3 regions of the Paenibacillus sp. FSL L8-0708 genome follow, and region 3 is predicted to be linked to each of the others. Evidence: predicted binding sites of a transcription regulator. Region 3 holds the regulator's gene; each other region holds the start of a gene.

Region 1 (12,279 bases), 2.8 Mb from region 3:
GAATTTCCCTTATCAAGTCTTTTGAGGGCTGCCGATTGAAAGCGTACAAGCCGGTTCCGACCGAACAATATTGGACCATCGGTTGGGGGCATTATGGTTCGGATGTGAAAGAGGGCATGACCATCACTCAGGCACAGGCTGACAGCATGTTTGTATCTGATTTGGCAAAGTACGAGGCATATGTTAATGATCCGGTCTATGTGCCGGTTACATCATGGATCAATCAAAATCAATTTGATGCACTTACAAGTTTTTGCTACAACTGTGGTAACGGCAGCCTTAAAAAACTTTGCGTAGGGCGGACGATAACAGAGATCGCTCAGAACATTTCTAAGTACAACAAAGGCGGCGGTAATGTTTTGGCTGGTCTAGTAAGACGGCGTAAGGCGGAGCTCGATCTGTTCAATAAAGCAGACGTATCAATCAAAGAATCCGAAAATACCAAGGAGGATGACACTTTGGAACTGACTAATTATCAATGGACAATGCTAAGCACTCAAGTTAAGGCGCTCCTGACAGCTGGTACGATCTCGGACACATCTTGGTTAACTAAGATCGACAAAAAGACATTGACGACATCGGAGCTTGCCTGGCTGTCGTTTATTGTTGCCAAGAAATAAATAGCCCCATATAAAGTGTAATCGTAAAAGCCCTACTAACCTATAAATGGTTGGTAGGGCTTTTTTGTTATACTTCAAACTCTTCCCAACCGGGCGGCAACTGATCCTCCGGCATTTCCTCCAGCGCTTCAGGCTCGATAACCACGAGAAGCGGTTCTGCAATGTCCACCAGCGCGCCGATGCGCTTCAAGCTTCCTTCAAACGTGCCAACTGCCAATATCCGCCCTCGCCGTCCGCCGTATCCACTGCCGTGTCCCTTGGCGATCCGCACCGACATACCAGGCTTCAAGTCTTCCCATTTCATAACGTGGGCGCCCTCCCTGTCAGCCGTAGGGCTTCCTCACGACGTCCTATCTCCCTGAACCAATCGTCGTCCCGTGTAGTCACCGCCAAATTGGTGAGCTGCCGCAGCATAAGGGAATCCCAGCAGTATTGAGCATTGACCTGTAGACATTGCCACAGTTCCAAGGCTTCAGCGTCTGTAAGCCCTCTGGCTTTGTGCAGATGATACAGCTCCGCGAGTCTCAGGTGTGCGGGCTGCATTAGCGCCGCCCCCGAGACTTAAACAGTGCGGCGATCGACAGGACCAGTGCGGCCACGATCACAATCCAGGTGATTACATTCAGCATGACTAATTCCTCCTGTTTATTGTATTGGCATTCCGATTGCCATTTTGTTATGATTGGGTGGAGAGTAAGGGCCACTACCCTTACTCTCCGGGAACCTATTTACGTTTGCCGCGGTGGCTGCGTTTTTTGGTTCCTTTCTTTTTGTCCTTGAGCAGCAATGTTGCGGTAATGAGCTGGATTATTGCTGTAAGGAGCTGTACCCAATCTTTCATGTTTTCTCTCCTTTCCGGAAGTGGTTTGTATCAACTTCCTGATATAAATATACCACTTCATAATACACAAGTCAACACAAAATATTAACTTGTTGATACTTTGGATTATTTAGTGTATATTCATTTCAAGGAGGTTTGTACATGATCAAAAATAACTTGAGCGAGATATTAGGGCGGCAGCGGCTGAAAGTAAGGGATGTGGTCCGTGGAACGGGCTTGGCGATCAATACCGTATCCGGGCTGTATCACGACACTTCTAAGCGCGTTGATTTGGACACATTGGACAAGCTATGTACGTTCCTGGGCGTAAGCGTAGGAGATATATTGGAGCATATAGCAGAGCCGCCGCAGGGATAACCTGGATGGCTCTTTTGCTGCTTAGGAAAAATTTCCTTACCCGTTGTTCCGGCCCATTAAACTTCGAAACTATTGATATGCGAACGTTTATTCGTGTATAATACAGGAACAAACGTTCGAAAGGGTGATGTGAAATGACAATTCATGCAAAATGGAATTATTCAATGCTACCTAAACATGATGAATTTGGTTTAGAAGAATTGGGCGAGAGTCTCCAGGAAGCGTTGAATAGCAAGAGCACGAACACACTGACTGTGTTCAGGATGGGTGAAGTGACGGGGAAAATTGTGAAGCTGGATGCAGCAACCCGTAGGGTTCATGTTCAGACTGAAAATCAAGGATTGCACAAAATAAATTTTCTTGAAATATGGGGCATTGAACCGGCTGAATAAAGCCGGTTCTTTTTATTTCTTATTCCCCACAGTTTCCCCACAACGATATTATTTTTATCTGGACTGAGAATTAAAATCTGCAAAATCTGCGAATGAAATGTGCAATTAATACGATGAAAATAAAATAAATAATGGATGAAATGAAAATATACTACGACAGAGATGCGTTATAACGAGTGGGAATTTTATTTGTGGAGTGGGGAAAAAGGATACGACGGGATTACCGGAACCTTCCACACCGTGGATTCGGAGGACATTCCTTATCAAGGTGCGTTTGCTGTGTCGACAAGAATTGGCGGGAGTCTTAAGGGGCATTTGATCTCTGCGCTGAAATCATGCGAGCTAGTGTTTATTTTGGAGAGTGTTCCGAACGGGAAGAAGCGGCTGGCGCGAATATCAGAAATCTTTTACGAAGAGGATAGAAATTCAGTGTTTGCTAATGATCTTATGCGCTGGGAGCCGCAGGAAATGTGTTGGTCTTACAATGACAAGCTGACGAAAAATCTGATGCTGAAAATGACTAAGAAAAATGCGCAGGCTACGCAGATTGTCCAAAAAGAGCTGGGACGACTTGCTTCAACAAAGCCGATGGATCAGCCGCTTAAAGAAAGCTTGAAATCTAAGATAGTACTTAATGAGTGAGGAGGTGCAGCTATGGATTTACTATTGTATATTTTTCGTTTTGTCCTTCATTTATGGATTGCGTGGGGACTGTGGTTACTCACCAAACTGCTCATCGAAAGGCATTTACGGCAGGTAGTCCAGAAAGTGGATTTTCGAATTAAACATAAGATGAGTATTTTTGGCAAAAGAGTCAGCTCGGTTAAAAAAAGGCTGTGGCTCTACCGCCATCTGGACAAGCTTCTCTATTTCGTACACCGGAAGTATGAACCGGGCATTAGCGTTATGCGTTTTGTTATGCGTACAGCCATTTTGTTTATTGCGGTTTTCTTATCAGGACTACTGACGCTTAGTGAGCTCCCTGGTAGGTTGCGTTTTAACAATCCTTTTTTGGAGGGGATTACTTTTAATGAGGGACAGCCGATTCAGGGGGCGTGGAGATTTCCGCTTTTTATAGCTGTAATATCTGCGACGATTCCTTATTTTCGTATGAGATACATCTATGCACAGCGGAAGGTACATGGAAGCTACGATCTCCTCGATGTAGTCAAAATCTCCACCAAATTCACACATTTGTCGGTAGATTCGATCCTTGATCGGACAGCGGATTTTCTTACGGATAAAAATGTACTAAAGAGCCCTCTGAAGCTGCTAGGTGCCGCATTTTCTAATTACAGTAATGAGAAGGAGCTTGTTGAGGAGGCAGGGAGATTCTCCAGCGCGATTGGCACCACCTTCGCTTTAGAGTTTATATCAGATTTGCTCTATGCCGAGAAGGAGGGAACCCGTTATTTAAAAAGCTCGCTAATGCTGTTGAATCGTTCTATGGAGCAGCAGAGAGAGACGATTTTGACTGTAAAAGCAGGAAGTAGAGATGCGATCAGCCTTGGCTTATATGGGAATCTTCTGGTGCTGGTATCTACGGTTGGAACCTTTATGTATATGCTGAAGCCCGATGTCTATTTTCAACTGCAGTTCGAAACTAAGGTAGGCCTTTCCTTTTTGATGGTGATCGTCTCCGGCCTTTTTATCTCTTTTGTGATCAGTACTATTCTTGCCAGGCCCAAACTGGACTACCACTAAGGTGATGAACTATGGATAGATTATTACTACTAATTACAGTGATCGGGATCGTGTATATCGCATTACTTGTGTTTGTGAGCAGCAGCTGTAAGCAGGAACGATATCTTGTCCGACTGGGCATACGGTGGAATGCGCTGGGTGAACGCGTGCAGAGTGATAGATTTCAGCAATTATTGAATGAATGTGGTTTATCAATTTCAGCTCGAAAAGTTACGCTATTTCGTTATTCAGCGGCAATCATCTATTTAATTAGCCAAGTCGTCAGCAATTTCATCCGATCTGTTCCTTTTTCATTCTATGACCCTCTAATTGCTCTACTTATTCTCGTAATCAGCAGTCCGATGCGTTATCTTCCGCTTGGTTGGGTGTTGGCGTGGCTTCACCAAAAGACGAATATTCAAAAAGATGGCGAGTTGATCTCCTTCATTCGCCTCTATGAGAATAATCGCCTACGTAAGCGCGGATATGTGCAGTTTGGTGCTTTTTGTGGGAGTACAGCGGGACATTTTCAATATATACGTCAGGACTTGTATGAGCTGTCAGAACGGGCAGTAGATGAGGGTGTGGAGGGGGCGATTGAATGGTTTTGTGCCAAATTTCCGGATAACCATCACTTTATTAATGACATCCGGTCCATTTTACTGGCTACAGAAGGTATGGATGATGACACGGAAGCTGCAAACTATTTGCGTGAACAAGGCAAGATTATCTCCAAAATCTCCAGCGATCAGTATTTAAAAAAATGGTCATTCATCGGTGATCTATCGACGATTATTAATGTTATTCCATCGATTGCTACTTTTTTGATGATCGTTGCGATGGCGATGCAGTACATTTTGCTAATCAAAGGAAATTTTAATGGAGTCGGCATGTTCCAGTGAAAAATTGTATATTCAACCTTATTTTTAAAACCTAAAATAAAAAGGGAGAAATTAACAATGAAAAAAGATGCTATTTCTACAGGTTTGTTTATCGCTATCGGTTTTTTGTGTGTGGCCATCGTAATTGCCATTTTGATTCCTCTGGTGCGTGACGTGATTAATGCTGCCGATGATAATAGACCGACGATCCCGGGGGTATCTCTAACTCAACCGCTGGATTCCAGCCAGACTGCACTAACTATGTCCATGACTCACGTTTCGGTATAAGTCAGATGAAAAAAGACTCTATTTCCGTCGCTATGTTTTTGGCCATTGGCTTTGTAATTGCGGGGATGTTTGTCACGGTAGCTACGCATATGATCGGCAGCAGTCAGGACGATATCATCTCACATACTAAGCAAGTGGAACAGTATTAGAAGGAGGCGTGTCTAATGAAGGAGACCGTCCTCCGGGCATTGTTCATGTGGCTAGTCCTGTTTATTATCCTGCAGCCTATCTTCTCCTACATAGATTATCTGCTAGATTTACAGGTCAAAGCTAATACGTCCTATATCACACAAAAAGCAGCAACAGAGGGGATGGTTACAGCTTCTATGCGGAATGAAGTAATTTCAAATCTGAAGGCGATTGGATTTGCTGAAGCTTCGATAGAAATTACTAGCAGTACAGACACCGTTCAAGAGCGAAAGCAACGAATTGATGTGTATGTAACCGCGCCGCGGATAAATCTGTTTCCTTATAATTTTTCTACGGTTTCGCAGCCGACTCGATATTATGGGCATGGATCAATTATGAGTGAGTATCTCGATTGACTAAGGGATGAGCGTAATTTATGGATTACATTATTAAGCTGGCATTTGTCCTACTGATCTTTATCTACTCCTGGTTCTTTCAGATCCAGAATCAGGAGTGGGACCAGCTGCGCAGCATGTTAAAAGACGCAAATAATATCGCTGTTCACGATGCCGCACAGGAATTAGATGAGACCGAATTGACTCGTGGTCGTCTGATTATAGATCCCGAAGATGCGTACGATACTTTTCAGCAAACCCTACAGAACAATCTAGGCCTTGATAGCGGCCTTTCCCCCCAAGGGGGCAGTCGTTTTAAGACACAAGTGAAAATTGTGAAATTCGATATTATTGACGATTCCGATGGCGTGACTTTTCCACTTTTATACGAGGATAGCGAATATGGCATAACCAAATACATCGCAGGTCCTTCGGTTATTGCCGTCATTGAGACGGAGCACCCGGTTCTGATCTCCAGATCCAAAACACAACAGCCCATCAGGGTACCAGCAGTTCAGGAGTATAAGTTCAATAAGTAATAAAAAGCCAATTAAAGAAAAGGGAGAGATTCAGTGATGAAGAAGACCATTGTAAGGGCAGCTTTGACTACGACAATGTTATTTAGCATGGTATTGGGGCAGAACGTGATTACTAACGCAGCAGCGGTTACACCAGTAGCCACGGCTACACCAACAGCTACAGCAAAACCTACTGCTACACCAGTACCTATTATGAGGGATAACTTAAGTAAATATGGTTTGAAAAAGGATTTGGAGTTGCCGGTTACGGTTACGGCAGGTGGGCTTAGCTATACGCTTGAGAAGTTTATGATTTATGATTTCAAGTCAAAAGATGCACAAAATCTAGTGAAGAAATATGATTATGATTCTTTTGGAGGGCTTGTTAGTAACCCAAAGTATTTTATTTGGACTAAAATTACTATTAAGAATAACAGCAAAAACACTGTGAAAAGATCATTGAATGATCGTGAGAAATTATGGACGTTAAGTTTACAGGGTAAATCTCAATTAGATACAATTTGGCCCAAAGCTAATGTGAAAAAATTAAATAGTAAGGAAGCCTTTTATTACTACACCATTAAGCCAGGTGAGCAATTAAGTACTTACCAAGCTTATTTGTATGAGGAAGACTTTAGATACTTTGTTATTCGTTTGTTCTATGGCGGTGAATTTGACGAGAAATTTGTAGTCAACTCACAGGAGTAGAGTAGGAATGAAAAAAATAATCATCTCATGTCTATGCATTATGCTACTCACTTCCCTAATGACAACCATTTCAGTAGAAGCAGCTGAGATGAAATTGATCTCGGTTGCTGTTCCTATTACTACAGGATTGCAAGGATCAAGCAATGCTGCTAAGGACTTTTATCTGGAACTTCCTAGTGGAGTATCTAGTTCATCAGTTAAGACAGGTACTTTTAAATATAGTGGATCTAACGAAAAAACCAACCTTTCTCTTGAGAATGGGAAAATTAAGGTTACATTAAAGGGAGTATCTAATCAAAAGTATATAAAAGAGGTTCAGGGTTATAGAGCTTCTTTTGAGTCGCTTTATGAGTCTGAAATATACAATTCAATATGGTTATACTCAGACGGTAGAAGATGGCAAATCAACGAGTACGATGAATACAAAGATCAAATGAAGACAAAAGACGTAGCTGCTGCAGATGGTTATCCCTCTAAGAATCCACCAACAACGGTAGTAACTGCAGGACCTTTTCAAAAAAATGAATACCTAAAGTGGTATAACGGATCGAAGACGGAAGTTATTGATTCTCAAGATATTATTCAATCTACTATAAAATCTTATGTTGTTAAGAAATCTTCTTATGCTCAAGATCCAAAGTTTAAAAATGGAAGAATTATTTTGAACTATATGATTCCTGCAGGGGTACCTTGGGACCCTGAAGATAATACGGGTTTAACTGGAAAAGCAGAAGGTCGGAAATATTATGCTTACACACATTATTATTATAAGGCTGACGCCAAAGTAACCACCTACAGCTACGGGGGAACAGTCAGCTTTGAATACGGTCTCCCAGATGAAGCTACACTCACAGGTTCCGCAATTCTAGAACAACCTAATCCAAACCCAATTAAGTTTGATAATAAGAATGTACCAGTTAAAATCGCTTTGAAAGGTGAACTTCTATCCTATAAAGATACTTCGAACATTTCAGAATGGATTTTTTATGCCAAAGAGAAAGGTAATGACAGTTCACTCCAGACAAAAAAGGTGTATAGCAAAACTCTAACGGCAAACGAAACTTTCAAGTTTGAAATTCCGAAGGAGAAAGTGGCAGGTAAAAGTAACTATAGTCAAGAGTACGAACTAAGTATAGTAGTGAGATTTAAGAATGAAGTCGTGACCAAAAGAAGTAAGTTCGACTTGTTAAAAGAATCTTTTACAGTCAAAGCAGGAGTGTATACAACTTCAGATCCTCCGGGAGGAGGTTTTCCAGGTCCGACATCACCGCCAGAACTACCAAGAGAGTTAAAACCTCCAGTAGCTCTTATAAATGCACCCAAAACTGTAAAAGCAGGACAAGAGTTTGTAGCCAGTGCAGCAGGGTCGTATGACCCCGATGGTTATATTACGGATTACTTTTGGGATACGCCTAATGCTAAGGGAGAATTGAGCACTTTGCCAAGGGGAACGCTTTGGTATGATAAAGACCATTTGGGGGAACAAACACTTGCTTTGACTGTAATGGACGACGACAAAATGACTGGAAGTACTAGTACTGAGGTTAATGTCATTGAGCCAAAACCAGATGCATCTATCAGGGTAGATGGTACATTAAAGCAAAATCGAAAGGTTATCATACAAAGTTACGTTAGTAGCCCGACCCACTACCCATTAATAGATGCTAAGACTAAATTCACGATCACAGCCGTATCAGGTGGAACGAATTCTGATATTAAATATAGCGGATCGCTGAACGGAGTATATAGCAAAGATGTGCTATTCAAGAAGCCAGGGAAATATAAAGCAACCATTTATGTGGAGAATACATTAGGGCTAACTGCGAGAAACGAAACAACTTTTGACATAGCTCCAGACCAGAAGCCTTTTGCATACTTTACGATGGCTGGAACAGTGTATCGCAATCCTTCAGATGGTAATCAAGCGACCCTATCAATAGATGATATGTCGTACTCACCAGACCAAGATATGGTGGCTCGAAGGCTTTGGGAATACCGCTACGATTCTGATAACAACGGAAATTTTTCGGGTGAACCATGGGTTATTTTTAATAATCAGAATTTAGATCGTTTGAATCTCAAGGTAAAGGAAGTCGGAAAATACGAAGTAAGACTAACTGTATTTGAAGAGTTTGGCCAGCCGACCATCGAGGAGTTTGTGACGCAGGCTGATCGGCAATCCATAGATTCAGAAGTTACACAAAATGTGATCGAACGGATCTTCACGGTTAAAAATCAGGCACCTGATGTCGATTGGTCATGGTAGAGAGGATTAGAGATGCAGAAATTAAAAAAAACAATTTCAACGTTTATGGCCCTTGTATTACTACTTCTTTCATTCCCTGAATTTTATTCGGGGAGTGCAAAGGTAGAGGCGACAGGTGACCCAAATATCATCAATTTTATGGATATCCGTCTTGAAGGATTTAATAAAACAACTCCTTGGGAGCCAGCTATGGGGAATATAGGATCTTTAAGTTTGAATATGCCTGCTATTACCCTAACCAATATTACTTTTGATCTAACAACAAGAATACTGCGCTACGATTATGTACCTGATGCGCCTGTAGTTTTAACATCAGGGGATATTAATTGGTACTATGATACGCAGCGTACTAGATTTCTTAATATTTACAGTTATATGTACAGGACAGATGGAAGTGGTAATACTGATTATGCTACTGATGCCTCATGGAGAATTGAAGAAATGCCACCTGTGAAAAGTTCGGATAGTCTTCAGTTTAACCTTGATAGAAATACAACCGCTTTTTATGAAAGTTATGCTTATCCAGCGAAGTATGGCATTCCAAAAGCCCTTAAAGTCGCACTAAGAGCAAGTGATGCGCAACACCAACCTAACGAATGGATGAATGGTTGGCATAACAACGTATATTATGATTGGGATAACATACCTCTAGTAATAAATTCAGCACCTACGCTCACAGTGACTACACCAAGCGAGCAGCAGCTACTGAATGAGCCAGGATTCAGTGGTATGAATATCGAAGGATATGTTCGAGATGTGGACAATAATGATCTAGTCGTTAGTGCTGAAATTCCTAATGTGTTCTATAAACAAGTCAATGTCCAACAGGCACTGAATAATAAATGGTTTTCCATCCCAATAGATGTTTTGGCAGACGGAATTCCTCCCGGACGACACAATATCATTATCAAGGTTGTGGATCCCTATAATTATAAGGATGAGAAATCGTTGGTCGTTAATGTATCCTATAGGCTTAGGAATAAATCCTTTATATTGATTAACACTCCTATAGACTTATCAACCACATACAAGGACTATGAAGGAGATTCTAAATATCAAGAACGCTATAGATACGACCATAACCCGTATTTCTTCGATAATTCGATGGGTATCATTTCGGATAGTGGGTTATGGCGTTCAGAAAGGTATACCTCCTTTCCATATAGCGGACTCTATAACGCAACCTTTCAAGCACGAGATAATCCTAAAAACGATGACAGATTCGATGTCTATCGTTTATGGAGCCGAGATAATTTATCTTCAATGACCTATCATGTTCATCGAAAGCCAATTGCATTGTTTGCTGCCAAACTGGCGTGGGGATCTCTTCTGCTAACAGATAGTTCCTACGATTTGGACCACATCACGGCTGTTAATAAGGGACTTATAGCTTGGCAATGGCAGTATAAAAAAACTGATTCTGAAATATGGACAGATGGTCAACCGCCAGCTCAATTACCGAGTTCTGTACAATATGACATACGCCTTAGAGTACGTGATGTCGATGGCGAAAATGGGTTGGGGGTCTGGAGCGACTGGTGTGTAAGGACGGTGGGGGCTGCAGGTAATCTACCTCCCGTAGCGTTATTTAGTGTTGATCCTAATATTGTTTCCTATCGTAAAGCTACTACCATAACAGACAAATCGTTTGATCCGGATAATGATCCATTAGATGTGTATTACTGGACGGTTATCAAAGACGGTTGGAACAAAGTTTGGGAGCATTGGGGTGGAGCTACAACGCCACCTAATATCGCAGCTTTTGGGATCGGTAATTATCAAATTAGTTTACAAGTGCATGACAACCGAGGTTTATGGTCAGATTGGTATCGCCAAAATGTCCAAGTGATTAATCACCCACCCGCAGCAGCATTTAACATGCAAGCTGAAGTATATCGAGACACTGTAATTACAATGGATAATCTAACACCAGAGCCTGATGAAGATGGAGATTCGCTTGCTTATTTATGGTACGCCAAACTCAGCAATAGTCCTTATTATTATGCTGGCAGTAACCGCAACCAATCTTTGACGATACGAGATCTTATTGCTGGAAACGGAATTTCACCGCAGCAGGCTATATCAGAAGGATGGGAAATGCGCCTTAAGGCAACAGATGTACCTAATCCCTCAAGTATTGGAGCTTTAAGTTCCAATGCAACACGCGTATTTACTGTTAAAAATCATGTTCCAACAGCTGCTATTAATGGTCCATCGGCAGTATTCCAATATGATACCCGACAATATACATCTTTTGATGAGGATGGAGATCCCTCCGACATCGCTAGTCTGCAATACTTCTGGAAAGTAACGGATAGTGATGGCATTACGCAATGGCTTCGAACTCCTAGTATTGATGTTAATTTTCCTGAGTCCGGTATCTATACATTGGAACACTGGGTTATCGATCAGATCGGTGATAAGTCTAATATAGCTACGTTGAAGGTGAGTGTTACTAAAAATCTAGCGCCCTCAATGACATTGATAACCCCGGCGGGAACCGTAACCAATCCATCCGTTATAGATGCCGAAATACAAGGAGATCCATTAATTAAATGGAATTATACAGACCCAGAGAGTGATCCGCAGGAGAAGTACCGTTTAGAATTTTTTTCGAAAGACGGACTCTTAGTTAAGACAGTTGAAAACCTTGACACCACAGGTCAGCTGCGGCAGTATCAACTCCCTAACCATACATTTAATCGATTTGAATACTTCACCGTATATGGGCGGGCTTATTCCAAATTAAGCTGGTCAGAAATATCTAACGAAAAAACGTTTATCATCGACAATCCGCCGCAGCCCGGATTCACACTTATCACGGATACAGGCAGAGATGCTGCCAAAGAGCCGATTTATCGCACGGATCTTCTAAATATCAAGAGCAAAGCGACGGATCCAGACCTTCCAAAAGGAGATACGATCAGCCATAAGTATGATTTGAAATCATCTAACGGGACGGAAGGATTGGCTAGTACTCAAGCTGAATTTACGAAGAAATTCACCTCAAATGGCGTCTTTACCTTGAAACAAACCGTTACGGATTCTCTAGGACTGTATCGAGAGCTATCTCTGAGTATCACTGTAGCCAACCGTAAACCGACCGTAACGATAACGTACCCAACAAGTACTGACTCAAGTAAGCCCATGATCGCAAGTACGCTTACACCAATCATCAAGTGGGATTATCAAGATGAGGAT
Region 2 (6,537 bases), 1.5 Mb from region 3:
GGGTTTCAGCCTGATTCTTGGCAATATTCATGACCTGTATCCCAACATTTTGAGCTAAGGATGCTTGGCTCATTGCCATTGATAATGCAGCTATATCCATATTGCACCTCCTTTGTGTATATCCTGTTTATCGACTGTCTACCTTCAATTCATTAGGTGATTGGCATTTGTTTGCCAATTCGCCCAAACGGCTTATCTCCTTTTTACATATCTTGTGCTGTAGTCATTAATCATTAGGAGGAATTGAAAATGGGAATGGAACATGGTTGTGGTTGTAACGTAGGTCCGGTAGTAAGTCCAGCATCAGTAGGTCCGGTGTGTAGTCCTTGGACTTCAACAGGAGCAATTCTGGTACTTTTCATCTTGCTGGTTATCATCACTAAAGCTTGCTTATTCTAAGTTAGCTGATGTGCAGTGTAGCCCCATCTGGCGAATGCCAGGTGGGGCTATTCTATTGCCTGGGGCTGGTCAGACAGACCGTTATTTAAACATAAATTCTACCCGGGTTCCGTCTGCATAATCCTCCAGCTGATTGCCAACCCAGCTTCCTGCCCCGCGGTTATCGCTTGGCGTTATGTATTCAATGTCGGCACCAACGCCGCCTTCCTTACACATAGCCATTGGCCATTCATCCCGGTCATACCCCTTTTTAGTGGGAATCCCTTTTAAGGACTCTTTACGGTTCTCTTCAGCCTGCTCTCGGTTAATCGTACATGTGGCGGATTCACCCTTCGCAATGGCATCCTGAATATGTTTGGCGGTCTCAGGATAGCGGTCTGATGGGAAGGTTAGCTGAACAACACTCGAATCGGATGGAGACGAGGGGTCTGTAGGCTCTCCGTTTTGTTCAAACCAGTAACTAGCCAAAGCAAGTAATGCAACAATGATGAGACTGGAGATCCATTTTTTCACTTTCAAATCTGCTCCTCCTTTTTTGGCACTTAAAATAGTATATCTTATATCATAATTCAGTGCGATTTAATATAATTAGGTAAAATAAAGGAGGACGGAACTGGATATGGAGTACATAATTACCATTGAGGATCAGACGCTTATTACGGCTGCCGAAGATATAATTACCAGGCGTTATGAATGGGGACGGCACCATGTGGGTGCAGCGCTTCGTACTAAAACAGGAGAGATTTTTACAGCGGTACATGTGGAAGCCAGCATGGGGAGGATTACAGTCTGTGCAGAAGCGATGGTGATTGGCAAAGCGATATCCGAAGGTTATAAGGAATTTGATACGATTGTTGCGGTAAGGCATTCTGACCCAGACAGCGAGGAAAAAGAGATTAAAGTAGTCTCTCCCTGCGGCATGTGCCGAGAGTTAATTGCGGATTATGGAATAGACTGCAAGATAATTGTATCGGAGGATGACCGATTAGCTAAATATGAAATCACTGAGCTATTGCCTTTAAGGTACACGAGATAAGAAAAAAAGTAATGAGGAGCCGCGGAGCTCCTTTTTTTGTTGAGCCGTGAATTTATTCAGCAGTTCCTTATATCGTCCCAACTTATTTTACAACTTCATGTCCATTCGCTGAGTTCATGTCATTATTGTCCCCATACTATAACTTAAAAAGATTTAAAAGGATGGTGAGAATAGATGGAGCAGCGGATTATTCGTCAGATGGTTGATTCAGCATCAAGGTTCGTGGGCGATGTGCAGTGGCAGATGGCTTTTCGCAGATTACAAATGGCTCCGGCGGATTCGGGGCTGTCGTCCTCGGCTCAGCTATTGCTGAATACCCTCTATTACTTGCAGGGAAAGGGTGTGATAAGCGGCCAACATGATTATTTGGAAAGTGCAGACGAGCTCATGGAGAAGCTTAAAAATACCAGCGGGGCATATGCTGCGCTGCATGGCTACGAGCTGGGAGCAATCAATAATCAGTCACAGGCTCTAATTGACAATCAACGGAATTGGGTCGTCAGCAGTGCGATACGCTGGTCTAGGGCCGGCGGGATTGTAACGATGTGTTATCACGCTGCATTACCGGGGACAGCGCCAACTTGGGGGAATGTAAATACGAGCCTAAGCAATGCTGATTTTGATAAATATATAACCCCAGGTACCACCCAGTATAATGCTCTGTTAGCTGATCTGGATAAGATAGCCCTGTCGCTGAAAAAGCTTAATGACGCAGGGGTTCCTGTACTTTGGCGGCCGTATCATGAAATGAATGGTGGATGGTTTTGGTGGGGGCAAAAGAGCAATTACGCTGCATTGTGGAGCCTTATGTTCGATCGTTTTACCAATTATCATAAGCTGCATAATTTATTGTGGGTTTGGAGTCCAAACGCAAAAAATCAGTGGTGTGATGAGCCGGCAGAATACTATCCGGGCAGTGATAAGGTAGATGTGCTGGCGCTCGACATTTATGACGCGGATTTCAAGATTAGTCATTATGATAATTTATGGGATCTGGGTCGTGGCAAGCTGATTGCGATTGGTGAGAATGGAGAGCTTCCGTCTGCTGAACTGTTGTCCAAAACACAGCCCAAATGGTCTTATCAGCTGACCTGGGGGAAACTCCTCTATGAGAAGAATACCGACGCTGTGATAAAAGCTTTTATGAACGACAAAATGGTATTCACACGAGAGGAGTATGCTGCTGAGGCCGCCGCTTTCGCTGCTATCGGGGATAGTGTGCTGGAGAGTGGACTCTGTGGCCAATATTACAATAACATGACGCTTAGCGGCACGCCTGCACTGTTGCGAACGGATGCCAATATTAACTTTTCATGGAGACAAGGTTCACCTGATCCTGCCATTCGTGTAGATGCATTCTCTGTGCGGTGGAGTGGGAAGCTGACGGCTGCTTTTAGCGAGGTGTATACCATTTATTCCTACTCTGATGATGGGATACGGGTATGGATTGATGGCGGGCTAGTCATTGATAGTTGGGTGAATCAGAGCGGCCAGGAACGAAAAGGGAGTATAAACCTGATTGCAGGTAAGCCGTATGAAATAAAGGTGGAGTATTATGAGAATGCGGGCGACGCCCGGGTTGTTTTGCAGTGGGAGAGTCCGAGCCAGATCAAGGGGGTTATCCCAGCGGGGGCATTTTATCTTCCTTAAAAAAGAGTACTTCAAGTGTGCAAGCGCAAGCAAAAAGCCCCGGTTTTCCGGGGCCTTTTTACGTATGAACGTCTTAAATTTGCTCGCGGTAGCTAATGTTGTTGGCGATCTTCTCGTCACGAACGGCTTTGCGCAGAACATCTTTGACGGTTTGGGCATCATGGATTTTTCGAAAAAGAAGCTGAGGCGCTGAGGCATCATCAGAAAATACAGTTAATGATCCAATGCCAAGCATCCGGTCCATGATAGACTGTTTTACGGATAAATCGCGTACGCGCAGCAATTCGATTTCTTCAACATTTTTACCGATAAGTCCGGTCTTTACCATAATACGCTGACTTGTAATGGTATATGAAGTTGTGTTAAGTCCTACGATTCCTTTGAGTCGATCCGAGATGCCGGCAGGTTTGCCTTTCCAGAGCACGACTTCTTGAATGACATGATTATCTACTGCTGGTCGATGAGCGGTTACTGGAGCAGTACCGTCAAGGCTGGTTCCACATTCTCCACAAAATTTAGCGCCCTGCTTGTATTCCGCTCCACAGGTGGTGCAATAAGGCATAAATACTCTCCTTTCCTGATCACAATTAAAATAATTATAACATAACAGTCATTTTACATATATTTCATTTGCGCTTTACACAAACCGACATTATCCTGTTAAGTGGAGGGATAAATAATGAAAAAAGCTTTACTAATAGGAATGCTGATGATGACTGTCATCCTTAGCGCCTGCAGCAATAATTCAACTTCATCGGCACCTGCCACGGAGGAAGAAGTGCAGGAGACCGTGCAAAACTTCTACAATGAAATGTCTAAACTTGAAGAGTCAGGAAAAACTTCTTTAGCGGAGTTCAACGAAGCCATTGCGGGTTATTCAGCAGGAGAACTCACGGACAAGCAGTTGGAGAAGAAAATTAAGCAATTCCAGAGTACCGCAACAGATTTATCGAATCAAGCCGAGAAAGTAAAAATTTCCTCCAGCTTGCCTGAAGACATTCGTAAGTTGCTCGAAGAGTCTAAAGTTGCCTTTGAAAGTGCTTATTCTTTAAAAGAAGAGGCCTCTCAAGGTGCTGATTCCGCAAACGTTACGGCTGAGCAATTTAATGAATTGAATCAGAACGCTGATGTAGCGATGTTATTCGGTATTTCCAAGCTTAACGAGGCAAGAGAAGCAACAGGACTTATAGACTCCGAAGGTCAGGCTACCTCAGAGTCTGGGGACGTTGTTCAAGAATAAATCAAATCAGGCGCTGCGCAGTTTATCTGTCAGCGTTTTTTTGCTGCGAATTTTATCTTGAATAGATATACATTAATATACATCTTTTGAATAAAGAGTAACCCTTAAAAAGGTATCTTTTTCCTGATTATTGATTAATATGCGAAGATGCGGATATAATACAAACATACGTTCGTGTTTAGAGGAATAGATATATAATTAAGGAGGGGTTACCATGGGCAAAAAGCTGGAGAAAAACGGGCTGTGGGAAAGCAGCCGCATGATGCTGCCGGAGCATAAGATACGAATTATAAGAGATGAACGGGAAACGCTGCGCCGCATCAAGCCTATTCTGGATGAGCAGAAGCTGGAGGAGATTGAATGTACACTGGCTTTGTCGTTGCGGAGTCATGTACGAGTGACAGTTGTTCTTTTTGACCCTTTTGAAAATACGATGTTAAGTGGTTTTGTGACTTCCATTCACACCCACTCGCGTGAGTTTAAGCTGCAGTGGGCGGAGGAATGGAAGTGGATCGATGTGGATGATATTGTCGAGGTCTACATCGTTTAATGCTGAGAACCGTTGCCTTCGCTTTTCTCATAAGCGATTAAGGTAACGGTAGGATTACCGGTCAGATGTGCAATGGAAGCTTCAGCATTCCGAATAATTTCCAGTGCTTCTTCCTGTTCACTAAGGGCTGCAACTTTATAGCTATCGCTATGAATATCCATATGTCTCCCACCTTTCGTTAAATATTTTGTCCTTTTTTGTGGAAATCATCCTAAGGGGGACAGGGGTACAGGCAAATAGGGCAAAGGCATCATTGAATATACCAAAGGGGTGATTCTATGCTGACTTTGGAGCAATTGAGGGAAAAATCCGCGGCGCGTCTGGTCGGGCTTCATCCTGTCTTGGCGGCAGGTGCGAATGTTTTGATTCAGCAAAGCCATGCGAGAGGAGTCCCTATCGTTATTACTCAGGGTCTACGGACCATTGCTGAGCAAAATGCTTTGTATGCGCAGGGTAGAAGCAAACCAGGACCGATAGTTACCAACGCTAAAGGCGGTACCAGCTATCATAATTATGGTCTTGCGTTTGATTTTGCGCTTTTGCTGCCGAATGGCACTAGCCTTTCTTGGGATATCAATCGTGATGGTGATAAGGATAAGACAGCAGATTGGCAAGAGGTTGTACAGGAGGCTAAGCGGCTTGGTTTAGAATGGGGCGGGGACTGGACCTCTTTTAAAGATTATTCACATCTGCAAATGACTTTCGGTTTAACTATAGATCAACTTCGGGCAGGTAAACGTCCAACGACGGACCAAGCCAAAGAGGCTTTAAAAAAGATTACCGGAGGGGATGATCAGGTGAACAAAGACGTTACAGTGACCATTAACCTAAACGGCCGCAAGCTTACCGATGGCGTTCTCGATACCGGAACAACCTATGTACCCATACGTGCGCTGGCTGAGGCGCTTGGAGCAAAGGTTACTTATGATGCTGTGACTAAGACAGTTAATGTAGTAAAAGAGTAAAACCACCATGCATAGACAGTGCCGTCCAAGGGGAAATTATCAGTGATAACTAACCTTAAAGGGAGGCATAACACTGTGAACAAGCTGATAACAAGCCTTGCATGCGGTACTGTATTATCAATGAGTCTAATGGGAGCTAGCTATGCATCAAATGCCGTGGGATCAGCAGCATTGGGCGGTATCCCAGCCGCGAATACCGGGATGGATGGGACTGCGGAACACACTCGGATGATGAACACGGAAGGCAATTTAATGAACGGCACCACTGGAACGCTGAATCAGCATGAGAGCATTATGAAAGATAAGATCCGCATCGATGATAATTACAGACCTAACAACTACAACACCAATAACTACAATGACACCCGAAATAACTACAGAACCAACAGCACTGTCAACCCGGCAACCAACACCACACAGACCGGCAAATACCGTGCAACTAGTACAACAACGAATGCTGCAACTAACAAAGGATCTAATTGGGGCTGGCTCGGTCTGCTTGGACTTTTGGGTCTTGCCGGAATGAGAAGCAGAAGTGACGAGCGTAGATAATCCGCGTTTATAATAACCCGTATCGGTTCTGGCTGAACGGGTTATTTTTATTGTGAATAAATTTTTTTCGAAAAAGGATTGCGCGTTATCGATATTCATGATATTATATTTCTTGTCGCGTTATATGTGAACAACGTATGAAGCT
Region 3 (12,279 bases):
TATGGCGATATGGCGTCTACATCAAAGGCTTTTACTAAATCAATAGATTCCTATTTAAACTACATTAAAATGCCTTGGGGGAGATTGTTTTATCATTCCGCTTGGCAGCAAATTGACAATCACTGCAGCTCTGATGAGGCAAAATCTATTTTAGATATCGGCTGTGGCTTTGGGATAACCAGTCGTGAATTCGCAAAAAAAGGTTATACAGTTACAGGGATAGATCCGACTCCAGAGATGATAGTCATTGCGCAAGAGTCTGCATGTAAAGACGGTCTTAACATAGCCTTTAGATCGGCAACGCTACAAGATGCAGATGTATTAGCGGACGGATATGACTGGATTTTTTGCCATAATGTGCTTGAATATCTCGATGATCCAAAACAATTGTTAATGGACATTAGTAAAAAACAAAATGAAAACGGAATGCTTTCTCTTATAACTCATAATCCAGTGGCAAAAGTGATGAAAAAAGCCATTATGAATAAAGATCCTATGGGGGCTATAGACAGTATTGGAAACACGCAGGAATATAGCGGCATTATTCAAACAGACATTACCATCTATACAAAAGATCAATTAGTGGAATGGCTCGCGGAGTGTGGTTATGAGATTAGAAGTATATACGGAATACATAATATCTACGGATATATTGTGGATAATGAAATAAAAATGGATGAGCAATGGCATGTAGAAATGGTGGAGCTAGAGCTTAAGTTAAGCAGTTTATCTCCATACAAGGACGTTGCTATTTTCACACATCTTATTGCGCAAAAAGCAACTTAATTATTCAGAGACGATTGACCTGAACAGTGCATGCAATTGCTGTACTTGGGAGAAAGCTTCCTTGTACTGGTTGTCGGATTGTCGAATAGGCAATAAACCCGGCAAGAAGGAGATACAATACACAGGCGTTTCTTTGCTGTTCATATATATTTTAAGCGTAAGCTCTTCAATCACATTAGCTTCTTCATCGGTGTCCTTAAGGATGTTAATATCTGCACTTGTTGCAGTAGTTTTGCTGTTTTGATGTCTTTTGGATACTTTTGAAAGGGTGAGTGCGTTAACCACAATCTCGGATCCCATTACATTATCAAAAGAGTATAGCTTTGCTACTGCTTTTTTGTTACTCTTCGGATTTTTGGTACCGATTGCCAATTTTTTATTAGGCTCGTTAAGTGCGATCAAGTGAGATTGATTGGGGGGAATGAATGTTTTGGTGAAGCTGATGTTAAAAGATGAGGTCGCATTAACTAGCTTAGAAATTTCAGATGAAGCAGATAGCGTTTTCAATTTTATAATGGCGGCACTTAGAATTAAAACAACTCCTAAAATAGCAAATAAGTACATCAGGAAAATCAGCATATAATCACACCTCCTAGTTATCTCATTAGACTCAAATTGTTGCTTATTGAAAGATATGCCTGAATGATCTCCACTAGTATCTTTTAAAAGGGAAATTCGTGGAATTATAGGATAGGCTTCACGATTAACCCAAAAAAAGCACCCAGAGAAACCTTCCGATTCTGCAAATGATGCAAAATTGGGGGTTGCTGCAAGGGTGCTTTTTAAGGTGATTATGTAAACCTATAGAAAATTGAAGGCAGTGATATGATCGGTATAAACAATCAGCTGTTTGTATTCGATCGGAGTCCCATAACTAGCATAAGGTCTTACAGTAACGTCATTGAGGACAACAAAGTTATAGCTGAAATTTTTATCAGGGTGTTCTGCTCCCAAATAAGATATGTATTCGTCTACAATTACATCATCCATCAAAGATTTTAAATCAAATACATCCTCTTTGTTGGAGACGGTTGGAGAGACGATTCCCTGAATGCTGCCAAAAGAGGTGAGCAAATTCACTTTTTTTCCACTAGCTTGTTCATCATTTAAAAGTAAACCGGACAGCTTACCCAGTGCATCGACTTTAAAATCGACGAGGGTTCTAATTTTTGAATTATTCAAACTAAACACATCCTTTTCAATTTGCAATCCTGTTAACAATATTCGACATATAATCACCAAACTCCTAGTATGCTAATGAAAAAATACTTACTTATGTAATGACCCCCATTTTTTAATGTGATTTGGGGGTTGCCGAGCCTCCATTCGAATTTAATTTCTTATCGTTACTCGTGTGCCTATAGGGACAATAGCAGCGAGTGCTAACACATCCTCGTTGTACATCCGGATGCAGCCGTGGGACACCTCTTTCCCAATGGAGGAAGGGTCATTGTTTCCATGAATTCCGTAGTGTGGTTTAGACAGTCCCATCCAAAAAACACCGAAGGGACCCCCTGGGTCGGGTTGTTTGTTAATAATAGTGAATTCACCCACTGGGGATTGGGTTAACATCTTACCGATGCCGACAGGGAAACCTCTAATCACAATATCATTGTCCAGAAGATATAACATTCGTTGGGTCAGATCTACAATAATTCGGTAGTTGGGCATTATACGCAACACTCCTTTCTAATTAGGATATGAGCAGAACGCCTAAAGGGTTATTCATAGAAAATGGCCATTTTAGCCATTGGGAACAATTGTTCGTAAGTGGTTGGAAAGCAAAAAAACGTAGAAAAAAGGCTGTTCCGCATATGCGGAACAGCCTTTTATGTTAGAAGTGCATACTTAGTGGATATCTCGAAACAATCCGATGACTCTTCCGAGAATAGTTACGCGATTAAGGCGAAGCGGCTCATAAGCTGGATTCTCCGGCTGAAGCCGTATATGATCACGTTCCTTGTAAAAGGTCTTAACGGTTGCTTCATCTTCTTCGGTCATGGCTACAACGATATCTCCGTTGTCCGCTGTTTGTTGTTGGCGAACAATCACATAGTCACCATTCATAATGCCTGCGTCCACCATACTATCACCCATGACAGACAGCATAAATACTTTGTTGTCACCTACATAGTGAGTAGGAAGTGGGAAGTAGTCTTCGATATTCTCTGTAGCAGTGATAGGTACCCCGGCGGTAACTTTACCTACGACAGGAATCCGTGAGATGGTCTGCGCGAATTGGTGAACATTCTCTGAATCCTCTTGGCCTAGTAATTCTATTGCACGTGGCTTCGTTGGATCTCGACGAATAAGTCCCTTCTTCTCAAGCCGGTCCAAATGACCGTGAACTGTGGAGCTGGAAGCAAGGCCAACAGCTTCTCCAATTTCCCGGACGGAAGGTGGATAACCCTTGCTGCGGACTTCGCTTCGTATAAATTCCAGGATCGCCAGCTGGCGACTTGAAATCTTTGACATTGGAATCAACCCCATATAGTAATGTTTGGGAAAATTATAACATAGAACTACCGTTCGCACAAACATAAGTTCTAACTATTATAAATATTAATCTGCTAGAGTTAAAAAATGGTAGACAAATGATAATAAAATGAACCGCTTGAGTCTCTCGAAAAAAAGAGAACAATTGTTCTGAAATAGTATTGAACAAAACACATGTTCGTGTTATTATAAATTCGAAAGTAAGAACAAGTGTTTGGAGGATGATGATTATGCTAAAATACAGTACATACCGCAGCATCTACGACAAGGCCCCAGTGGTTGAATCTATAGGACATAATGACGTTGCCCGTAATTCCGCTAAGGTGAAAGAGATAACGGAACGTTTGCTTGGAGGGATGATTTCGTTGTTCCGTCAAGATTTCTTTATTAAGTTAATATTGATTTTCGTGCTAGTATTATCTGGCCTAACAGTAGTGGGAAATGTGTTTGCAGGATCGACGACTATAATGAAGGAAGAGAAGCGGATTGTGGTTGAACGTGGAGATACACTATGGAGTATTGCCCTTAAGAATAAACCAGCTGATATGAAGACAGTTGTTTATATAGAAGGAATTAAACGTTCAAGTGGGATTAAGAGTAGTCAAATTAACGCTGGAGACATACTTACTTTACCTATTTATTAATTTTCTGAGAACATAATAGAATGACCAGTAGAGCTTGCAGGGAGTAGACCTTGACAAGCTCTTTTTCTCATGGCAGAGTTAGAATTAATTTATAGGGGGAGGGAAAGTATTGAATATTGATGAGTTGGTCGCGCGAATTAACGAATTGGCACGCAAACAGAAGAGCGTAGGCCTTAATCAAGAGGAAGTGGCGGAACGCGCCAAGCTTCGTGAAATTTACCTGGGGAATATCCGCAATAACTTCCGAGCACAATTAAATACTATTGAAGTAGTAGATAACGATGAGCATGAACAAGGTAACAAGGGGCTTAAACATTAGCTCGCTGTTCCTTTTCATAGATATTTCAGGATGACTAGGGGGAACGCACATGGCCCGTTCTTGGGAAAGAATGGTTCAACGCAACACACAGCAAATCAACAAGCAAAGAAAGAAACAAGGCAAGGATACGATTTATGCCTCTAAATCTCCTACCCAGAATGCCGAAGTCTTTAAAGGTCGCAACATTGCATTTCCGGTAGTGTTAGTGATACTTGGCACTATGTTTTGGGTAGTTGGTTCTATTGATCAGGCCAAAGGCAATGGCATGCTGGCTAATTGGCTGGGAGTAGTACTGTACTATTTGCTGGCAGCGCTATTGTTCTTCCGTCGTCCGTACTTGAAGGTGGAAAAAGCAAGACTGTCCACTATTAAATTCAATCGCGAACGCGGACTTCCAGCTGCAGATATTGAGAAAATCACCCTTTCGCGTGGAGCTGTAGTCATTAAGCACAAAGGGAAACGTAAGAAATGGATTTTCACAAAACTTATGAATCGCTATGATACTAATGCGATGAGTACACGATTAGAAGCATTTGCTAAAGCTCACAACATTGAAGTAGTTCACGAATAGAACTAGACCAGTTAAAGGGAGAGGGAGACCTGTAATGCCAATTTCTGCTGTACTATTTGACCTTGATGATACATTGCTGTGGGATGATCGGAGCGTCGAAGAAGCATTTCGTTCTGCTTGTGAAGCCGCCGGGGATACGATTGATCCACAAGAACTAGAAGTTGCAGTTCGTAAGGAAGCAAGTAGCTTGTATGAATCTTATGAGACGTTCCCATTTACAAAGATGATCGGAATTAATCCTTATGAAGCACTCTGGGCTAACTTTACGGCAGGTGAACAGCCAGAATTCCGTCAATTGGAGCAGCTTGCACCGGTATATCGTAAAGAGTCTTGGCGTCGCGGACTTGCAGTGTTAGGGGTGGAAGACGAAGCACTAGCTGAGACCTTGGCAACTAAATTCGCAGCAGAGCGCAGAAAACGTCCATACATCTATGAAGAAACAATGCATGTACTGGAACAGTTACGGGGTCAAGTGAAGCTTTTGCTACTTACGAACGGCTGTCCTGCACTGCAACAAGAGAAACTAGATGGTGTGCCAGAGTTAATTCCTTTCTTTGATCATATTGTGATTTCCGGAAGCTTTGGTAAAGGCAAACCGGATAAGGAAATTTTCCTGCATGCTTTAGAGCTTCTTGATGTAACGCCTGAGCAAGCGGTTATGGTCGGCGATAAGCTGACAACGGATATCCGTGGGGGGCTGGCAGCAGGGTTGACCACGGTCTGGATTAATAGAAAAGGTAGAGCACCTAGTCTTGATATTCATCCGGATCATGAAATCAATCACCTTGAGGAACTTCTTCCACTAGTTCAATCCTTGTAAGATATACAGAGCTATTAGCTCCAACATAAAGACTTTATAAAAGCAGCGAGTTTCTGAGATCCTAAGAAACTCGCTGCTTTTCTGTACATACATACTAACATAAGGATTTCATTAGATTTTTAAGTAAATGATTTAAGTCACAAGACTAATGCGGAATTGATGCAAAATACTGAAAAACCAATAATAATGTGTATAATAGATGGAGATGTATAACATGAATTGGTAGATTTTTATTATTCGATAATGATTGGGAGGGCTCCAAATGATGAGATCGAAGAAATTAGTCGCTGTATTATTAGGTGCAACACTTCTAGTACTAGGTGGATGTTCTTCAAATGGAACCAAGCATTCAGAAATACATAACATGAATATGAACATGTCTATGGAACCTATCAAAGTCGAACTACAATGGAGTCCTGAAGAAGTTGTTGTAAATCAAAAGGTAACCTTTGAAGCTGTGGTGACCCAAGATAACGAGGCAGTAGATGATGCAAAAGAGGTTCTGTTCGAAATTGTGAATAAAAATGATGAGGGACAGAAAATAGAGCTTAAGGGAAAGCTAATTGGTAAAGGAGTCTATCAAGCAGAAGGGACCCTTGAAAAGGAAGGACAATATAATGTCACTTCACATGTGACAGCCCGGACACAGCACTCTATGCCTAGCAAAGAGCTGTCTGTGAAACCATGATTCAAAGGTTCGCAAAGGTTACTGAGCAATAACAGATAAAGCAGAGTGGAAAGGAAGGCTTTTCGAAATTCCTTTATTCTGCTAAACTTACTCTAATGTTTTACTGGGGGGACTATTAGTTGGCTAAATATACACTTGAGGAAAGCTTACAACAAAGGATTTTGATCCTTGATGGCGCAATGGGCACGATGATCCAACAGGTGCCTCTTACTGGAGAAGATTTTGGAGGCGATGAGCTGGACGGCTGTAATGAAATGCTGGTATTAACACGCCCAGAAGTCATTCAGACGATTCATGAGCAGTACCTCGAAGCAGGGGCTGATCTCATTGAGACTAACACATTTGGTGCAACCTCTGTTGTGCTAGCTGAATATGATATTCCTCAGCGGGCACGTGAGATCAATCTAGCGGCAGCAGAGTTGGCTCGAAGAGCAGTAGACAAATATGACACACCTGACCGTCCGCGATACGTCGTGGGGGCTATGGGTCCAACAACAAAAACGCTCTCAGTAACTGGAGGCGTTACTTTCCAAGAGTTAGTTGATAGCTATGAGGAACAAGCAGTGGCATTGATCGACGGTAAAGTAGATGTTTTGCTGCTGGAGACCTCTCAAGATACACTTAACGTTAAAGCTGGAAGTATTGGTATTCGTAATGCTTTTGAAAAGACTGGCATCACGTTGCCGGTTATGATTTCCGGAACAATTGAACCAATGGGTACTACATTGGCAGGTCAGAATATTGAAGCATTTTATATCTCATTAGAACATCTGAAGCCTATCTCTATGGGCCTCAACTGTGCGACTGGTCCTGAGTTTATGCGGGATCACATTCGTTCGCTTTCGGAGATCTCCTCCGCAGCCGTGAGCTGTTATCCAAACGCAGGATTGCCGGATGAGAACGGACATTATCATGAATCTCCAGATTCTTTAGCTCGCAAGATTGCAGCCTTTGCCGAAAAAGGCTGGCTGAACATTGCAGGGGGTTGCTGTGGAACGACACCAGAGCATATCCGTGCGATGAAGGAAGCACTTTCTGAATATCCTCCACGCCCGCTGACAGGTAATCATCCACCTGCACTTTCAGGCATTGAGCCTATCTATATTGAGAACGACAACCGCCCATACATGGTTGGTGAACGTACGAATGTACTTGGCTCTCGTAAATTTAAACGTCTTATCGTCGAAGGTAAATATGAGGAAGCCTCAGAAATTGCCCGTGCTCAGGTGAAGAGTGGGGCACAGGTTATTGACGTGTGTGTACAAGACCCTGACCGTGATGAGATTGAAGATATTAAGCTTTTCTTAGAACTGGTTGTGAAAAAGGTTAAAGTACCCCTGATGATCGATACTACCGATCCTAAGGTTATCGATTTGGCTTTGCAGTACTGTCAAGGTAAGGCGATAATTAACTCCATTAACCTTGAAGATGGTGAAGAAAAATTCGAGCTGGTGACGCCGATCATTCATAAATATGGTGCAGCTATTGTTGTGGGTACCATCGATGAGACGGGACAAGCCATTAAGGCGACAGATAAACTGGAAGTGGCTAAACGCTCCTATGACTTGCTAGTGAATAAGTACGGTTTAGCAGGAGAAGATCTTATTTTTGACACGTTGGTGTTCCCTGTAGGAACCGGAGATGAACAATATATCGGTTCAGCAAAAGAAACGATTGACGGCATTCGTTTGATCAAGGAAGCACTTCCAGGTGTTCATACGATCTTGGGCATCAGCAACGTCTCCTTTGGATTGCCGGAAGCGGGACGTGAAGTGTTGAACTCCGTATTCCTTTATGAATGTACAAAAGCTGGGTTGGATTATGCGATCGTAAATACAGAGAAAGTGGAGCGGTATGCTTCCATTCCTGCTGAAGAACGTCATCTTGCTGAGGAACTGATTTATAATACGAATGATGAGACGCTTTCTGCTTTTGTAGCTGCTTTCCGTGGTAAAAAAGTAGAGAAAAAAGAGAAGATTTCCAACCTGTCACTTGAAGAACGTTTAGCTTCCTATGTGGTTGAAGGTACGAAGGAAGGACTCATTCCTGACCTTAATGAAGCATTGACTAAATCTGGCCCGCTGGAGATCATCAATGGACCGCTGATGGCAGGGATGTCGGAAGTCGGCCGGTTATTTAATAATAATGAATTGATCGTTGCTGAGGTGCTGCAAAGCGCTGAAGTGATGAAGGCTTCTGTCAATCATCTAGAGCAGTTTATGCAGAAGGATGAGACAGCAGTTAAAGGAAAAATTATGCTGGCAACCGTAAAAGGGGACGTGCATGATATTGGTAAGAATCTTGTGGAGATCATCCTCTCCAATAATGGTTATCAGATCATTAATTTGGGTATAAAAGTACCACCAGAGACCATTATCGAAGCCTTCCGTCGAGAAAAAGCTGATGCGATAGGATTGTCCGGGCTGCTTGTGAAATCTGCTCAGCAGATGGTCCTCACCGCTCAGGATTTACGTACAGCAGGGATCGATGTTCCGATTATGGTTGGCGGCGCAGCTTTGACCCGTAAATTTACGAAGACCCGTATTCGTCCAGAATATGACGGTCTAGTATTGTATGCTAAGGACGCTATGGACGGGCTGGATATTGCCAATCGGCTTATGAACCCTGAAGAACGGGAGAAGATTGCCGAGGAAATTCGTGTGGAGGCAGAAGCAGCGGTTGCGGTGGCGCCTAAGCAAGAACTGCCGAAACTAACCAGAGCAGTGCGTTCCAAAATATCTCCAGATGCACCTGTATTTGTTCCACCGGATTTAGAACGCCACGTACTGCGTAACTATCCATTGGGGCATATTATCCCCTATGTGAATATGCAAATGCTGCTGGGTCATCATTTGGGGTTACGGGGTTCGGTAGAAGCCCAATTAGCTGCTGGAGATCAGCGGACTGTTGAACTGAAGGGTACCGTAGACGATATTCTCCATCAAGCAATGCTAGAGGGTACCATTACTCCACATGCTATGTATCAATTCTTCCCTGCACAATCGCAAGGGAATGATATTATAGTGTATAATCCACAGAATACGTCCGAGATCCTGCATACCTTTACTTTCCCGAGACAAGGGGTAGAGCCTCATCTGTGCTTGGCGGACTTTTTGAAACCTGTTGACAGTGGTATTATGGACTATGTTGGATTCCTAGTTGTAACAGCAGGTCACGGTGTACGTGAATTGTCTACTCAGCTGAAAGAAAGCGGAGATTATCTGCGTTCACACGCCTTGCAGTCGGTTGCTCTTGAAGTGGCAGAAGGACTGGCGGAACGCGTCCATCATATGATGCGCGATACTTGGGGTTTCCCGGATCCGGCGGATATGACGATGAAGCAAAGACATGGGGCAAGATACCAAGGAATCCGTGTTTCATTTGGTTATCCTGCATGCCCGGATTTAGAAGATCAAGGTCCACTGTTTAAGTTGTTATCTCCGGAGGATATCGGTGTTCACCTTACAGAAGGCTTTATGATGGAGCCCGAAGCTTCCGTTTCGGCTATGGTATTTGCCCATCCAGAAGCGCAGTATTTTAATGTAGAGAAGCTGTAATTCTTTCATTTATATACCTGGTCTGTAGGGGATTGTATCCCTTTCAGCGGAACCTCCCGTAACTGGGGGGTTTTTTGCTGGAAGAAGGTCGTTTAGAATTGAAAAGAGATGGTTGAGCCAATAAGCAGAAGGGAGGAAAAAGAATGGATTTATATTTTTTAGGTACTAATGCAGGTGTGCCAACGCTACAACGCAATGTAACGTCCGTTACATTAAGACTGCTGGAAGAACGTCGCAGTATTTGGATGTTCGATTGTGGGGAAGGTACACAACATCAGGTTCTTCGTTCACCGATTCGGCTAGGAAAGCTGGAAAAGCTATTCATTACCCACTTGCATGGTGATCACCTATTTGGTCTTCCAGGTCTATTATCAAGTCGTGGTTATCAGGGAGGGACAGCGCCGTTAACGGTGTACGGACCCCCTGGATTAAAAGCTTACTTAGAGATCTCCTTAGCTGTGAGCCAATCCCGAATTCCTTATAAGATTGAGATTGTAGAGCATACAGGAGGAATTATATTCGAGGATGATAGCTTTAAAGTTGAGGCTGCATTACTTGAGCACCGCATTGACAGCTATGGCTACCGGGTAACGGAAAAGGATAGTCCCGGAAGCCTCAATACGGAATTGCTTAAGAGTTATGGTTTAAAACCGGGACCGATTTATGGGAAATTAAAAAAAGGTGAAGATGTTGTTACGGATGAAGGTGTACGAATCTGTGCTGCTGATGTTGTCAGGGAACCCAAACGAGGACGTATTGTTACTATCCTTGGAGATACAAGACCTTGTTCGGGAGCCTTAGAACTCTCTCTTAATGCAGACCTTATCGTTCATGAAGCAACCTTCGCCCATGATCTGGCTGACATGGCGTATCAATATCATCATAGTACAGCCCGTCAGGCTGCAGAGTTAGCAAAACAAGCCAAAGCAGGACAGCTGTTGCTGACTCATTTCAGTTCTCGTTACAGCTCGCATGAAGAGTTAATTCCTTTGCTTGAGGAAGCTGAACTCCTATTCCCAGAGACATTATTAGCTGAGGAATTTAATGCATATCCGGTACCTCGCAGACTAAATGGGCAACAGGGGGAATGATTATTTTCCGGGAAAGCGCAGGAAATGACAGTGCTATGCTAAAAAATGCTGGATGGGACGGTTGTTCGATTTCATTCGACGAAGTGTGTTAGATTTAAAGTAATCACGGAGTAAAAGACGAACGAATGGCTGGACATATTGCCGAAAATCAGTAGGTGATATCTTCCACCTAAAGGGATTGAGTTTTTCTGTAAATCCAAGCAGGGCAAAGGCTACGAGTTTGTTAATACTATTATTTATTTATTATATTAATTAAATTTATTGTGGAAACTGAGGGGTTAGTGATGGAACAAATTGAAGGATTATTGATTGATCTAGATGGTACATTGTACCATGGGCATAAAATGATTCCCGGTGCTGATCTGCTGATAAAAGCTCTTCGTGAAGCGGATATCCCTTTTTTATTTGTTACTAATAACTCATCGCGTACGGCAGCTAACGTTGCTGCCCACTTAAGTGGAATGGGAATTGAGGCGAAACCTGAGGAGGTATGTACCTCTTCTATGGCAGCCGCACGTTACATAGCTGAGGAATCACCTGGGGCTACAGTGGCGATACTTGGAGAAGAGGGACTGCGTATGGCTTGTGTTGAGGCAGGGCTCCAAATCGTCACAGAATCCCCTGATTATGTGGTGCAAGGTATCGATCGTTCTTTTAATTATGCTTCGTTAGCTCAAGCTTCGCGTTGGATTTTGAGCGGGGCAAAGTTTGTGCTCACCAATCCAGATTTAATGTTACCATCAGATGATGGGGTTATGCCGGGTGCGGGTGCGATTGGTGCAGCAATTGAGGCTGCTAGTGGAGTGAAGCCAGTAGTGATCGGTAAGCCAGAATCCCACCTGATCAAATATGCGACAGATCTTCTGAACATTCAACCTGAACATGCTGCTGTTGTTGGGGATAATATGCGTACGGATATCGCTGCGGGTGTTAATGCGGGCTGTCGTACAATCCTTGTTCTTACCGGTTTAACCACTACAGAGAATCTGGAGCACTATAAAAGCATCACAGGGATCACTCCCGATGAAATATGTGCCGATTTAGCTGAACTTAAAATGTTTCTCGGTGTATAATAGCTAGGGTCTTATTTACTTCACCAACTTAGAGGGGACGATGAGTATGCCAGAATTGCCGGAAATGGAGAATTATAGACAGCTGCTTAGCCAGCGTATTATAAATGTTCCGATAACTAATGTAATTGTGAACAGAGAAAAAACAATTAACATGGAGACAGAAGCTTTCATTAATGCCTTGATCGGTGCGCGTGTTGTTTTTGTAGAGCGGCGTGCCAAGTACATTTTGTTTCA

What was found. The regulator LexA, encoded in region 3, represses DNA repair genes until DNA is damaged. The targets are predictions, from matches to a motif close to CGAACATATGTTCG.
Region 1: a site for LexA is predicted at 1,899-1,912, ahead of NYE58_RS07060 (YolD-like family protein). Genes of this name have one in related genera too.
Region 2: a site for LexA is predicted at 4,487-4,500, ahead of NYE58_RS27695 (YolD-like family protein). Genes of this name have one in related genera too.

What each region holds. Positions count from the first base shown of each region.
Region 1 covers NZ_JBBPBC010000001.1:1,515,837-1,528,115, forward strand. Annotated here, with positions in the region: gene NYE58_RS07040 (lysozyme) at 1-620, shown strand, start outside; gene NYE58_RS07045 (hypothetical protein) at 688-924, opposite strand; gene NYE58_RS07050 (DUF7667 family protein) at 921-1,163, opposite strand; gene NYE58_RS07055 (helix-turn-helix domain-containing protein) at 1,603-1,818, shown strand; gene NYE58_RS07060 (YolD-like family protein) at 1,953-2,210, shown strand; gene NYE58_RS07065 (hypothetical protein) at 2,373-2,852, shown strand; gene NYE58_RS07070 (hypothetical protein) at 2,865-3,914, shown strand; gene NYE58_RS07075 (hypothetical protein) at 3,926-4,795, shown strand; gene NYE58_RS07080 (hypothetical protein) at 4,853-5,062, shown strand; gene NYE58_RS07085 (hypothetical protein) at 5,068-5,211, shown strand; gene NYE58_RS07090 (hypothetical protein) at 5,227-5,607, shown strand; gene NYE58_RS07095 (hypothetical protein) at 5,628-6,125, shown strand; gene NYE58_RS07100 (hypothetical protein) at 6,162-6,812, shown strand; gene NYE58_RS07105 (PKD domain-containing protein) at 6,820-9,078, shown strand; gene NYE58_RS07110 (glycoside hydrolase family 78 protein) at 9,091-12,279, shown strand, end outside.
Region 2 covers NZ_JBBPBC010000001.1:5,853,426-5,859,962, reverse strand. Annotated here, with positions in the region: gene NYE58_RS27730 (YjfB family protein) at 1-100, opposite strand, end outside; gene NYE58_RS27725 (hypothetical protein) at 250-399, shown strand; gene NYE58_RS27720 (NucA/NucB deoxyribonuclease domain-containing protein) at 481-912, opposite strand; gene NYE58_RS27715 (cytidine deaminase) at 1,019-1,435, shown strand; gene NYE58_RS27710 (glycosyl hydrolase) at 1,610-3,085, shown strand; gene NYE58_RS27705 (PH domain-containing protein) at 3,159-3,647, opposite strand; gene NYE58_RS27700 (hypothetical protein) at 3,765-4,325, shown strand; gene NYE58_RS27695 (YolD-like family protein) at 4,540-4,875, shown strand; gene NYE58_RS27690 (hypothetical protein) at 4,872-5,036, opposite strand; gene NYE58_RS27685 (M15 family metallopeptidase) at 5,154-5,840, shown strand; gene NYE58_RS27680 (WGxxGxxG-CTERM domain-containing protein) at 5,916-6,392, shown strand.
Region 3 covers NZ_JBBPBC010000001.1:4,338,753-4,351,031, reverse strand. Annotated here, with positions in the region: gene NYE58_RS20710 (methyltransferase domain-containing protein) at 10-786, shown strand; gene NYE58_RS20705 (hypothetical protein) at 787-1,365, opposite strand; gene NYE58_RS20700 (hypothetical protein) at 1,588-1,968, opposite strand; gene NYE58_RS20695 (L,D-transpeptidase) at 2,119-2,457, opposite strand; gene lexA (transcriptional repressor LexA) at 2,635-3,261, opposite strand; gene NYE58_RS20685 (LysM peptidoglycan-binding domain-containing protein) at 3,513-3,926, shown strand; gene NYE58_RS20680 (DUF896 domain-containing protein) at 4,036-4,245, shown strand; gene NYE58_RS20675 (hypothetical protein) at 4,295-4,816, shown strand; gene NYE58_RS20670 (HAD family hydrolase) at 4,851-5,636, shown strand; gene NYE58_RS20665 (FixH family protein) at 5,899-6,324, shown strand; gene metH (methionine synthase) at 6,504-9,881, shown strand; gene rnz (ribonuclease Z) at 10,025-10,972, shown strand; gene NYE58_RS20650 (TIGR01457 family HAD-type hydrolase) at 11,257-12,045, shown strand; gene NYE58_RS20645 (Fpg/Nei family DNA glycosylase) at 12,092-12,279, shown strand, end outside.